3 regions of the Pseudarthrobacter humi genome follow, and region 2 is predicted to be linked to each of the others. Evidence: riboswitches for the same ligand, from Rfam matches in the RefSeq annotation. Region 2 holds a riboswitch; each other region holds the start of a gene.
The links. Region 2 has a riboswitch for cyclic di-AMP ahead of NFC73_RS17870 (aggregation-promoting factor C-terminal-like domain-containing protein). Riboswitches for the same ligand answer to the same signal wherever they lie in the genome.
Positions count from the first base shown of each region.

Region 1 (3,265 bases), on a different contig from region 2:
TCCGTGCGGGTTCCGGGAATCGAAGGGGCGCTCGAGTTGCCACCGGAAGTGGCATCCCACGTCTTCGTTTCCGTCAGTTGACGGGTAGGCGGTCCGCCGCGAGGAGCCGCGCCGTAGCCCAGCGACGCAAGGTTCCGCAAAGATAACGGAATTGTTACTGTCCAAGTTAATCACCTATAGTTGAACCTCAGCGTCGATACAAAAGCGTTACCTGATCTGGAGCCGAGCTCTGCCAGCGGATCAGGTGCATCAGTCACCAACTGGCAGAGGCGGGGGAACCACAACCGGTAGTCGTAAGACTGCCTTGGGGTTAAGTCCGTCAGCAGCAAGCCTCTTCCAGCGAAGGATCCTCACGGGATATCCCTGCGCCAAAGTGCTTGTCACGGCGGACCGGGTCTATGAACTCTCTGACCCGAATCCGACAGCTAACTTCGCAGGCTACCCAGAGAGGAACATTCTTGACCACGCAATACTCCAGGGGCCGCCGTCGCGCGGCGGGTCCCGTCTCGGCGCCCAGGGTGGCCGAGGATCTCACCGCGGAGAGGCCCCGCGACCCGCAGCGGGAAGCCCGCCGCCGCCGGGGGCCCTTCCGGCAGATGACGGATTTCGCCGCCGCCAGTGGCCTCGGCCAGAAGGCCGGCATCGCCTTGGCAGCAACAGGCCTGGCTCTCACCGTAACGGTTCCTGTGACGGGCCCCGTGATGGCCACTCCGGCACCCGGCCAGGCTGCATCAGCCGTTTCCGCTGCTCCGCAGCCCGAAGTGACCGCGGAAGCCGCCGCCCAAATTGATTTCAGCCGTTCGTCCGTGGTGACCCAGGGTGATCCCGACGGCAAGCTGAAGCAGCTGTTGAGCGCCCAGTCCGCGGGATCCATTACCCGCGCCGCCTCTGCCGGAAGCCTTGGCTCGCCGCTGGCCCAGCTGATTACGGCCTCACCCTTCGGGTTCCGGGTCAGCCCGATTACCGGCGGCTCCGGCGACTTCCACCGTGGCCAGGACTTCGTGGCACAGTGCGGAACCTCTGTCCTGGCCGCTGCCAGCGGTACCGTCACCTTCGTTGGCTGGCACCAGTACGGCGGCGGCAACCGCGTGGTGGTGGATCACGGCAATGGCCTTGAAACCACCTACAACCACCTCTCCTCAGCCAGCGTCAAGGTAGGCCAGACCGTCAGCCGCGGCGATGTTGTTGCCCTCAGCGGTACCACGGGCGCGTCCACGGGCTGCCACCTCCACTTCGAGGTCCAGGTCAATGGCGAAGTCGTTGACCCCACCGGCTGGCTCTGACCCAAATGATGGCCAACTCTCGAATCGCAGCGACGTGCCGTGACCTGAATGTGACATTGGCTCGGAACTCCTGTAACGTCTAAAGCGCGTCAACTTTTCCGAAGTTGACGTTCTTGAGTGGATTGCCTAGCTCTGCCACCGCTCAAGGTCCGTTCGCATGACATCGTCTGGCAGGGGCGGGGGAACCAATTTTGGTCTTCGATTCTGAGGGCCTTGGGGTTAAGTCGCAAAGCTTCCACTGTGAAGCAGCGCGGCCGGGTGACTCCCATCCGAATCCGACAGCTCACCTCGCAGGCATTGGGAGAGGCTACCTTCGTGTCTTCACGCCATACTTCTGCGCGTCACCGCGCACAACCGGTTCGCACTAACCCCTTGGGCTCCGTGTCCAAGGCCGTCAGTGCCAATGCCGGGACCGTAGGTCGCCAGGCTGCTGTTATTGCAGCTGCATCAGGTCTGATCCTGAGCATGGGGCTTCCGGCCAACGCCGCGGATTCCACCGCAGGCGTTTCCGCCTCTACCGAGTCCGGTTCCGCGCAGACGGCACTTGCCGTAACTGCCGCGCCCACGGCTACCGTTTCCTTCGAACGCCCCGTCATCAGGACGACGCCGGCGCCGAAGGTTGAGAGGGTCCGTGCGCAGTCCACGGCCTCCGAAACCGGGGCCCAGGGTGCAACCGAGGCTGCGGCCTCCAAGCTCGCCGACACTGTCTCCTCTGCTGCCGCTTCGGGTCTGGCAGCACTTGCCTACACCGGCATCGGTAACCCCTACCTCTGGGGCGGCACCACTCCCAATGGCTGGGACTGCTCCGGCTTCACGCAGTGGGTCTACGCCCAGGCCGGCATCAGCATTCCCCGCACCAATGCCTGGACGGCCATGCGGCCCACCGCCACACCGGCCCCCGGCGACCTGGTCATGCAGAATGGCGGCGCCCACGTTGGCATTTACGTCGGCAACGGCATGATGATCAGCGCACTGAACCCGTCACAGGGCACGCTGCTCCACTCGGTGGCTTCCACGGGCAGCGGATCCTTCTTCACGCTGGCCCCGTAGTTCCTGCAATCCAGCAGTTCCTGCAGCCCCGTGCTGCCGGAGCCGTTCTTCGCTGGAGCCTTTCGCTAAATCCCCGTTCGGGACGTGCCGGCGTACCCCCAAGATGCCGGCGCGTCCAAAGCCCTCAGGCTGCCCACGCGGTCCTGAGGAAAACGAAAGAGAGAAAATTAATGACTACACGTGCAACTGTTGCACGGCACCGCGCCGAGGTCACCAAGACCAACTCGCTGGCTGTCATTGCCAAGGCTGTCGGCGACAACGCCGGCGGCATGGGCCGCCAGGCTGCGGTTATCGCTGCTGCTTCCGGCCTCGTCCTGACCAGTGGTATCGCTGCGAACGCGGCCGACACCGGCGTCCAGCGTGAAGCTGCGTCCGCTTCGAACCTTGAGGCTGAGGTTTCCGCCCCGGCCATCATTTCGGCTGCTTCCACCATTGCCATCTCCTACGAGAAGCCTGCAGTGACCACCACGCCGGCTCCCGTTGAGGCTCCCGCGCCTGTTGTTGAAGCTCCGGCTCCGGCCAAGGCCGCGGCAACCATCAAGGTAGCGTCGGCAACTCCGGCTGCTCCCTCGGCTCCGGTCGCCGCCAGCGGCAAGGGTGCTGCCATCCTGTCCGCTGCTTACGCACAGCTCGGCGTCAACCAGGACTGCACCATGCTTGTGACCAACTCCCTGGCTGCCGTGGGCATCAACTACCACGGCTGGCCCGCCGGCTACCTGTCCCTGGGCAAGACCGTGAGCGCCGCCGAGGCCCAGCCCGGCGACCTGATCTACTACGCCGACGGCGGCGCGGGCGTGGCCCACATTGCCGTATACGCCGGCAACGGCCAGGCGGTCCACGGCGGTTACAACGGCAACCAGACCGTAGTATTCAGCGCCAACGTTGGCTCAGGACCGGTCTTCATCCGCGTGTCCTAGCAGCTGCTTGAGTGT
Region 1 covers NZ_JANCLV010000007.1:183,320-186,584, reverse strand. The annotation lists gene NFC73_RS12350 (iron-dependent transcriptional repressor DtxR) at 1-81, shown strand, start outside; cyclic di-AMP (ydaO/yuaA leader) riboswitch at 236-455, shown strand; gene NFC73_RS12345 (M23 family metallopeptidase) at 459-1,283, shown strand; cyclic di-AMP (ydaO/yuaA leader) riboswitch at 1,432-1,594, shown strand; gene NFC73_RS12340 (C40 family peptidase) at 1,665-2,333, shown strand; gene NFC73_RS12335 (NlpC/P60 family protein) at 2,504-3,250, shown strand.
Region 1: it holds a riboswitch for cyclic di-AMP, as region 2 does, so the genes downstream of both, NFC73_RS12340 (C40 family peptidase) here and NFC73_RS17870 (aggregation-promoting factor C-terminal-like domain-containing protein) in region 2, are expected to answer to the same signal.

Region 2 (3,265 bases):
GGGCGGTGCAGCACATCCCGGGCCGTTAAGCCTAAGGGCGTGGCGCGTGGGGGTCGCGACGCCTAAGGCAAAATAGGCAGCATGAACTTCCCCACACCTGCCGCCACACGAACCCTGACCTGCCGGGCCGTCCTTTTCGATATGGACGGCACATTGGTGGACTCCACAGCAGTAGTGGAGGACGTCTGGGCAGAATTCGCGGCCCGGTACGGCCTGGACATCGCCGAAATCCTGCGCACTTCGCACGGCGTCCAGGCTGCCGATACCGTACGCCGGTTCGCGCCGGGGGGAGCGGACATCGCGGCGCTCACCGAGGAACTGGGCGGGATGGAACGGGTGCGGACGGCCGGTATCATCGCGTTGCCGGGGGCTGCCGACCTGCTTCGCAGCCTGCCGGCCCAGGCAGTGGCGCTGGTGACTTCAGCGGACAGGACCCTGGCGGACATCCGCATGGACGCTGCTGGGCTGGCCATGCCTGCCACGGCCGTGACGGCGGACCTGGTCACGCGGGGCAAGCCTCACCCGGAGGGCTATCTGATGGCCGCCGGTCTGCTGGGCGTCAATCCGGAGGACGCTGTCGTGTTCGAGGATGCGCCCGCCGGAATCGCGGCAGGCGTTGCCGCGGGTATCCGGACGGTGGCCGTGGGTCCCAATGCGGGCGAGTTGCCGGCGGGCGTACTCCACATCCCCGACTACAGCGCCGTGACCGTCTCCGTGGAACCGGACGCCGCGGGACGGCAGATCATTTCGTTTCGGCTTTGAGGCCGGCGCCGCTTGGTCGGCCTAGTACCAGTTGTGCGACAGGTGGAAGTTCAGCGCGCCGCAGGGTGACTGGTAGCGCTCCTGGATGTAGTTCAGGCCCCAGTTGATCTGCGTGCGGTAGTTGGTGACGTAGTCAGCGCCGGCGCTAGCCATCTTCTCAGCAGGCAATGACTGGACGATTCCGTACGCGCCGCTGCTGGGGTTGGTGGCCGTGGTGGTCCAGTCGGATTCCTTGGTCCACAGCGTCTGCAGGCACTGCATCTGGTCTGCGGACCAGCCGTACGTGGCCAGCTGGCCGGCGGCGTAGGCCTGGGCTCCTGCGGGGTCGTTGACGGCCACAACCGGTGCAGGTTCCGGAGCCGGAGCGGGCTCCGGGGCCGGGGCAGGTGCCGGTTCGGCGGCCTGGGGCGCGACGTTGATCTCGGCCGGCGCAGCTTCCGGGGAGGCCGGGGCCTGGATCTCAGCTGTCTCGAAGCTCAGCTTCGACTGGGCGCTGGCTTGTTCGGCGGCCTGGTCGGCGCTGGCCGCGATCGAGGCAGACTCGGAAGCGTGTGCCGCGGCGCTGACGCCGACAAGCAGGGCGCACGCCGTCGCGAACACCGCGACGCGCTGGCCCACGGAGGGAATCCGGGCCGCCCTGGACAATGGGGACATAGCTGCACCGAAGCGGGTCTGCTTGCGGTGGCTGTGGGACTTTGTGTCGCCCTGCGGGCGCGTTTGTACCTTGAATTCAGACATGATGGATCGCCTCTCACACCTGCGGAGTTAGCTGTCGGGTTCGGATGAGGGCATCCGGCCACACGGCACAAACACGTGTTGGCTTAACCCCAGAGGGCACTTGGTGCCCGGGACGGTGGGTCCCCCGCCTCTGCCTCTGAAAACGGAATCCGGGAAGCGGCAGAGCTTGGCGTCATCCGGATATGCGGCCCGAACGGGAACCACACGTCATCGACGCTACAGGAGCTGGACGCTTAAGTCACATTTTGGTAACGGGAATCACGACGGCGGTGTGTCACCTTGCTGGGCTCGGGCGTCAGTGGATCGCGCCAGCGCGCCGGCAGGGAAGAGTAACGCGAACTCCGTCCGTCCGGCCCGCGATGTCACTTCCACGCTCCCGCCGTGGGCCTCCATGATCGACTGGACAATGGACAGGCCCAAGCCGCTAGTGCCCTCGGACGCCCCGGCGCCCGAGGCCGGCGCCGTACCCTTGCGCGCCGCGTCTGCGCGGGCAAACCGGGAGAATACATGGTCCACGAAGTCCGCAGGGATGCCGCCGCCGTCGTCCGTTACAGTCACCGCTGCGCCGCCATTGGCAGACTTCGTGACAGCGGTGACTACGGTGGTCCCGGGCGGCGTGTGCTTGCGCGCATTGGAGAGCAGGTTGACAAGCACCTGACGCAGTTGGGACGCATCACCCGTGACGGCGAGCGGCTCGTCGGGCAGTTCAAGGCGCCAGTGGTGGTCCGGGGCGATGACCTTCTCGTCACTGACTGTTTCGATCACGAGTTGTGTGAGGTCTACTTCGCTGAGCTTCAGGGGCTGGCCCTCATCGAGCCGGGCGAGCAGCAGCAGATCCTCCACCAGGGTGGTCATGCGTTCGGACTGGCTTTGGACCCGGGCCAGGGATTTCCGGCCGTCCGGCGTGAAGTCCTCGGTCATCCGCATCAGCTCCGTGTACCCGCGGATGGCGGTCAGCGGGGTGCGCAGCTCATGGGAAGCGTCAGCTACGAACTGCCGCACCTTGGTCTCGCTCCGCTGCCGCGCCTCGAGTGCGTTAGCCACGTTGTCCAGCATCAGATTGAGGGCATGCCCTACGCTGCCCACTTCGGTTCCGGGGTTGGAGTTCGACGGCGGGACGCGCACCGCGAGGGCCACCTCGCCCGCGTCCAGCGGGAGCCGGGCCACCCGCGTTGCCACCTCCGAAAGCTGCTCCAGCGGCTTCATGGTGCGCCGGATCAACACGGTTCCTGCCAGTCCAATTAGCGCCAGGCCGCCCAGGGAAACGAACACAAAGGTCCACACCAGCGACGCCAACGTGCTTTCCTTGGCGGCAAGCGGAAGGCCCGTGACAAGGACATCGCCGTAGCCGGTTTGCACGGCCACAATCCGGTAGTCCCCGTTTGACAGCGAACGGTTCACGGGGATGCCGTTCTGCGTCAGCGCCAGTAGGGTCTGCTTGTCCTCGGCGCTGAGGGGTAGGCGTGTGGTGTCCGAGTCCAGGAAACCGCCACTGGGGATCTGGCCGTCCAGGATCCGCGCATTCAGTGTTCCGACACTCTGCCCGCGGGAGTCAAGCGGGTCCGGCCTGCCGTTGAATCCGCCCAGGGGCGGGCGGCCCGGATCATTCGAGCGTTTGGCGGCCTGGCTCAGCTGTTCATCCAGCTGCCCCGTGAGAAAAGAATCCATGGAGGCGTAACTGAACAGCCCCACGGCGCCGCAGATGGCCACCAGCAGGGCCATGGCCAACAGGATCAGGCGCGTGCGCAGATGCCAGGTGTCCGGT
Region 2 covers NZ_JANCLV010000016.1:8,842-12,106, forward strand. The annotation lists gene NFC73_RS17860 (VOC family protein) at 1-29, shown strand, start outside; gene NFC73_RS17865 (HAD-IA family hydrolase) at 82-762, shown strand; gene NFC73_RS17870 (aggregation-promoting factor C-terminal-like domain-containing protein) at 784-1,500, opposite strand; cyclic di-AMP (ydaO/yuaA leader) riboswitch at 1,506-1,658, opposite strand; gene NFC73_RS17875 (sensor histidine kinase) at 1,759-3,265, opposite strand, start outside.

Region 3 (3,265 bases), on a different contig from region 2:
CAGACCGAGTCCTGCCAGAACAACCACGTCGGATACTGCGTTTCCGGGGCACTCAATGTCGAGACCACCAATGGCACGCGGATCAGCATCAGCGCCGGCGACTCCTACACCATTCCACCCGGACATGACGCCTGGGTGGACGGCGACGAAGCCTTCGTCGGCATTGAATTCCTCAGCGCCGCGGTATTCGCCAAGGCACCGGGAACGTGACGCGGCTGCCATCCTCCGGCTGGTCAGTACCAGTGGTTGGCCACGGAATGGTTCCACGCTCCGCATGGTGACCCGTAGCGGTCAGCGATATAGGACAAACCCCAATTGACCTGGGTCCGGTAGCTCGTGAGCCAATCGCTGCCGGCGCTGGCATACTTGCTGGCCGGCAGCGACTGGGCGATCCCGTATGCGCCCGAGTACGGGTTGGTGGCAGTGGTCAGCCAGTTCGACTCCTTGGTCCACAGCGACGCCAGGCACGGAAACTGGTTCTGGCCCCAGCCGTAGGCGCCGAGCTGCCCGGCTGCGTAGTTCTTGGCGCCCGCAGGGTCGTTGACAGCGCCTCCCGGAACGGAAGGCACGACGACGACGGGCGGCGGGACCGGCGTCGGGCTCGGCACCGGAAGCGGGGCGGGCACGCCCGGTACAGCAGGTGGGGCCGGAGCCGGTTTCTGCGCAGCGGCAAGGGCCGCCGCCTTGGCTGTCGCTTCCGCCTGTTGGCGTGCCTGTTCCTGCGCCGCGGCACGCTTGGCGGCCTGCGCCGTTTCATACGCGGCCAACGCCACCTGGCCCTGCCGGAACTCCCCCTCCACCGCAGCCGTGGTGCCCTTGAGGGAGGCCAGCTGCGCGGTCAGTTCCCGGCCGTGCTCCTGCTGCTCCGCGATCTGCCGGGACATGGCCTGCTGGGCGGATTGGGCGGCGTCGAGCTTGGTTCTGGCTTCGCCGGACAGGCGCTCGCGCTCGGCCCTGGCCGCCTGCTCCTGATCGGCCAGGGCACGGGAAATGCGTTCGGCGGCTGCGGATTTGTTGACCAGGGCGGCAGTCTTATCGCTGACGATCTGGACGATATTCAGGCCCTGGATGCTGTTGTTCTGCACGGCGTCGAGGGCAACGAAGAAGCCCATGTTGGTTCCACCGGTCTTGTACGACTGGGCCGCCAGCGCGCCGATTTCCTTCTTGTACCGTCCCAGTTCGGCCGCGGCGCGTGCCGTCTGGGCCGTGAGTGCGTCCACAGTGGAAGTGGCGGCCTGAAGTGCCGCTTCGGCCTTGGCGTACTCCGCGGCGGACGCTACGGCCGCGTTGCCCAGCGCCTCTGCTTCAGTCTGGAGTCCGCCCAGCAGCCCATTGATCCTGGTGACTTCTGCCGCTTTGCCGGCCTCGCTTTGCTTGGCGTTCTGCACGTCCTGCCACGAGGGATACCCGCCGGGCGGCGCGTCGTCGGCGGCATGCGAGGGAAGCAGCGCAGCCGACCCCACCAGGGCGGCCGCCAGCAGGCCGGCGAGGGCGGGCAGCCGCATTTTTTGAACAATCCGGGACATAGTTGGTGAGCTTACCGGGCATATACGGATTACGGGGCCTGACCTGCAACATCGTTACCGGGGAGGGAGGGAATCCGAGATGAAGCGCGGGTGGATTTCACGCCTACATTCCGTTACCGGAATGTGACATTGCCGCTAGCTGGAAGTTATGGTCAAGCGGTGGCCCGGCTCAAGCCGGGACATTCCCGCCAGTATGCCGAGCCCTGCCGCTGACCGGGATCCAGTCGCTTTCCAGCTGGCAGGGACGGGGGAACCACGTTTCCACGGCTTTTCGAAGCCTTGGGGTTAAGTCGGTATCGCTCCGTCCCGCGCGGCGGTGCTACCGGCCGGGTATCTCCGACCCGAACCCGACAGCTCACCCCGCAGGCATGGGAGAGGCTATCACCGTGTCCAAGAATTCCGCTGCCGCACGCCTTCGTGCGGTTCCTGCCCGCTCTACCGTCCTGAATGGCCTGGCCACTGCGGCCAAAACACACCCCCTGACATTTGGCCGGCCGGCCCTGGTGGCTGTTGCCGCATCCGGCCTGCTGTTCAGCATTGGCGTCCCGGCTCAGGCCGGCGTCCACGGCCCGGACAACTCCGGGACTGCCAACACTCAGGTCCAGACCAGTGCGGCGGCAGCGGCTCCGGCCGCTGTTGCTTCAACTTCCGCTGCAGCAGCCCCCGCCGCGGGCAACGTCCACACCGTCGTTTCGGGCGACACGCTGGGCCAGATTTCCGCCGCCCACGGCGTCCCGCTCAACGACGTCCTTGCCGCCAACGGACTCTCGCTGACCAGCATCATCTACCCCGGCGACCAGATCCGGATCCCCGGCGCCGGCTACACCGCACCGGCTCCCACACCGTCTCCCGCGGCGGCGCCGGCCTCCCCCACCAACACCGGCATCCGGCTGGCCTCAACGTCCGTACCGGCGGCCCAGGCTCCGGCCGGCCCGCTCGGCGCGGCCATCCTGGCTTCCGCCAACTCCCAGCTCGGCATCCAGCAGGACTGCACCGCCATGGTGGAGAAGGCGCTGCGCTCGGTGGGTAAGAGCGTGGGTGACCTGGCTCCCGGCCAGTTCTACCAGTACGGCCCGGTGGTGGGCACACCTGCCGCAGGGGATCTGGTCATCACGGCCGGCCACGTGGGCGTCTACGCCGGCAACGGCCAGGTTGTCAGTGGCGGGGTGGACGGTTACAAAACCGAAGTGCACTCCATCAGCTGGCTGGCCGGAGCGTCCTTCGTCCGCGTAGCGTGATCCGACCATGCTCGACGGCGGCGGGCGGCACCCAGCCCCGCGCCGCCGTCGTCCATCCCTGGTGTTCGCTCAGGTCCCGCAGAAGGTCCGGTAGCTCCCGAAGTCTTCAGGGGCGGGGCCGGCGTAGCGTTCCAGCCCGGGGCGCTGCGTGTACGGATCGGCCAAGACGTCCACCAACCGGTTGAAGGGGTCCAGGTCGCCTGCGATAGCCGAGTCCAGAGCTTCTTCAACCAGGTGGTTCCTGGGGATGTAGACGGGGTTGACCCGGTCCATCAGGTCCGCGTCCGGCGCCAGGGCCAGCCACCGTGCGGACCAGGCGTCGAAGGCGCCAGGGTCCGCAAACATGGACCGCGCAGTTTCCGGGGTGCCGCGGGCCGCCGAGGCCAGGCTCCGGAAGAAGGAGGTGTAATCCACCCGGCCTTCCTGGAGCAGCGCCAACACGCCGTCCACCAGGGGCGACGCAACGTCGTCGTGCGTGTCCGGGCGCAGACCCAGCTTGGA
Region 3 covers NZ_JANCLV010000009.1:128,858-132,122, reverse strand. The annotation lists gene NFC73_RS14125 (cupin domain-containing protein) at 1-210, shown strand, start outside; gene NFC73_RS14120 (aggregation-promoting factor C-terminal-like domain-containing protein) at 234-1,526, opposite strand; cyclic di-AMP (ydaO/yuaA leader) riboswitch at 1,742-1,910, shown strand; gene NFC73_RS14115 (C40 family peptidase) at 1,913-2,764, shown strand; gene NFC73_RS14110 (protein adenylyltransferase SelO) at 2,834-3,265, opposite strand, start outside.
Region 3: it holds a riboswitch for cyclic di-AMP, as region 2 does, so the genes downstream of both, NFC73_RS14115 (C40 family peptidase) here and NFC73_RS17870 (aggregation-promoting factor C-terminal-like domain-containing protein) in region 2, are expected to answer to the same signal.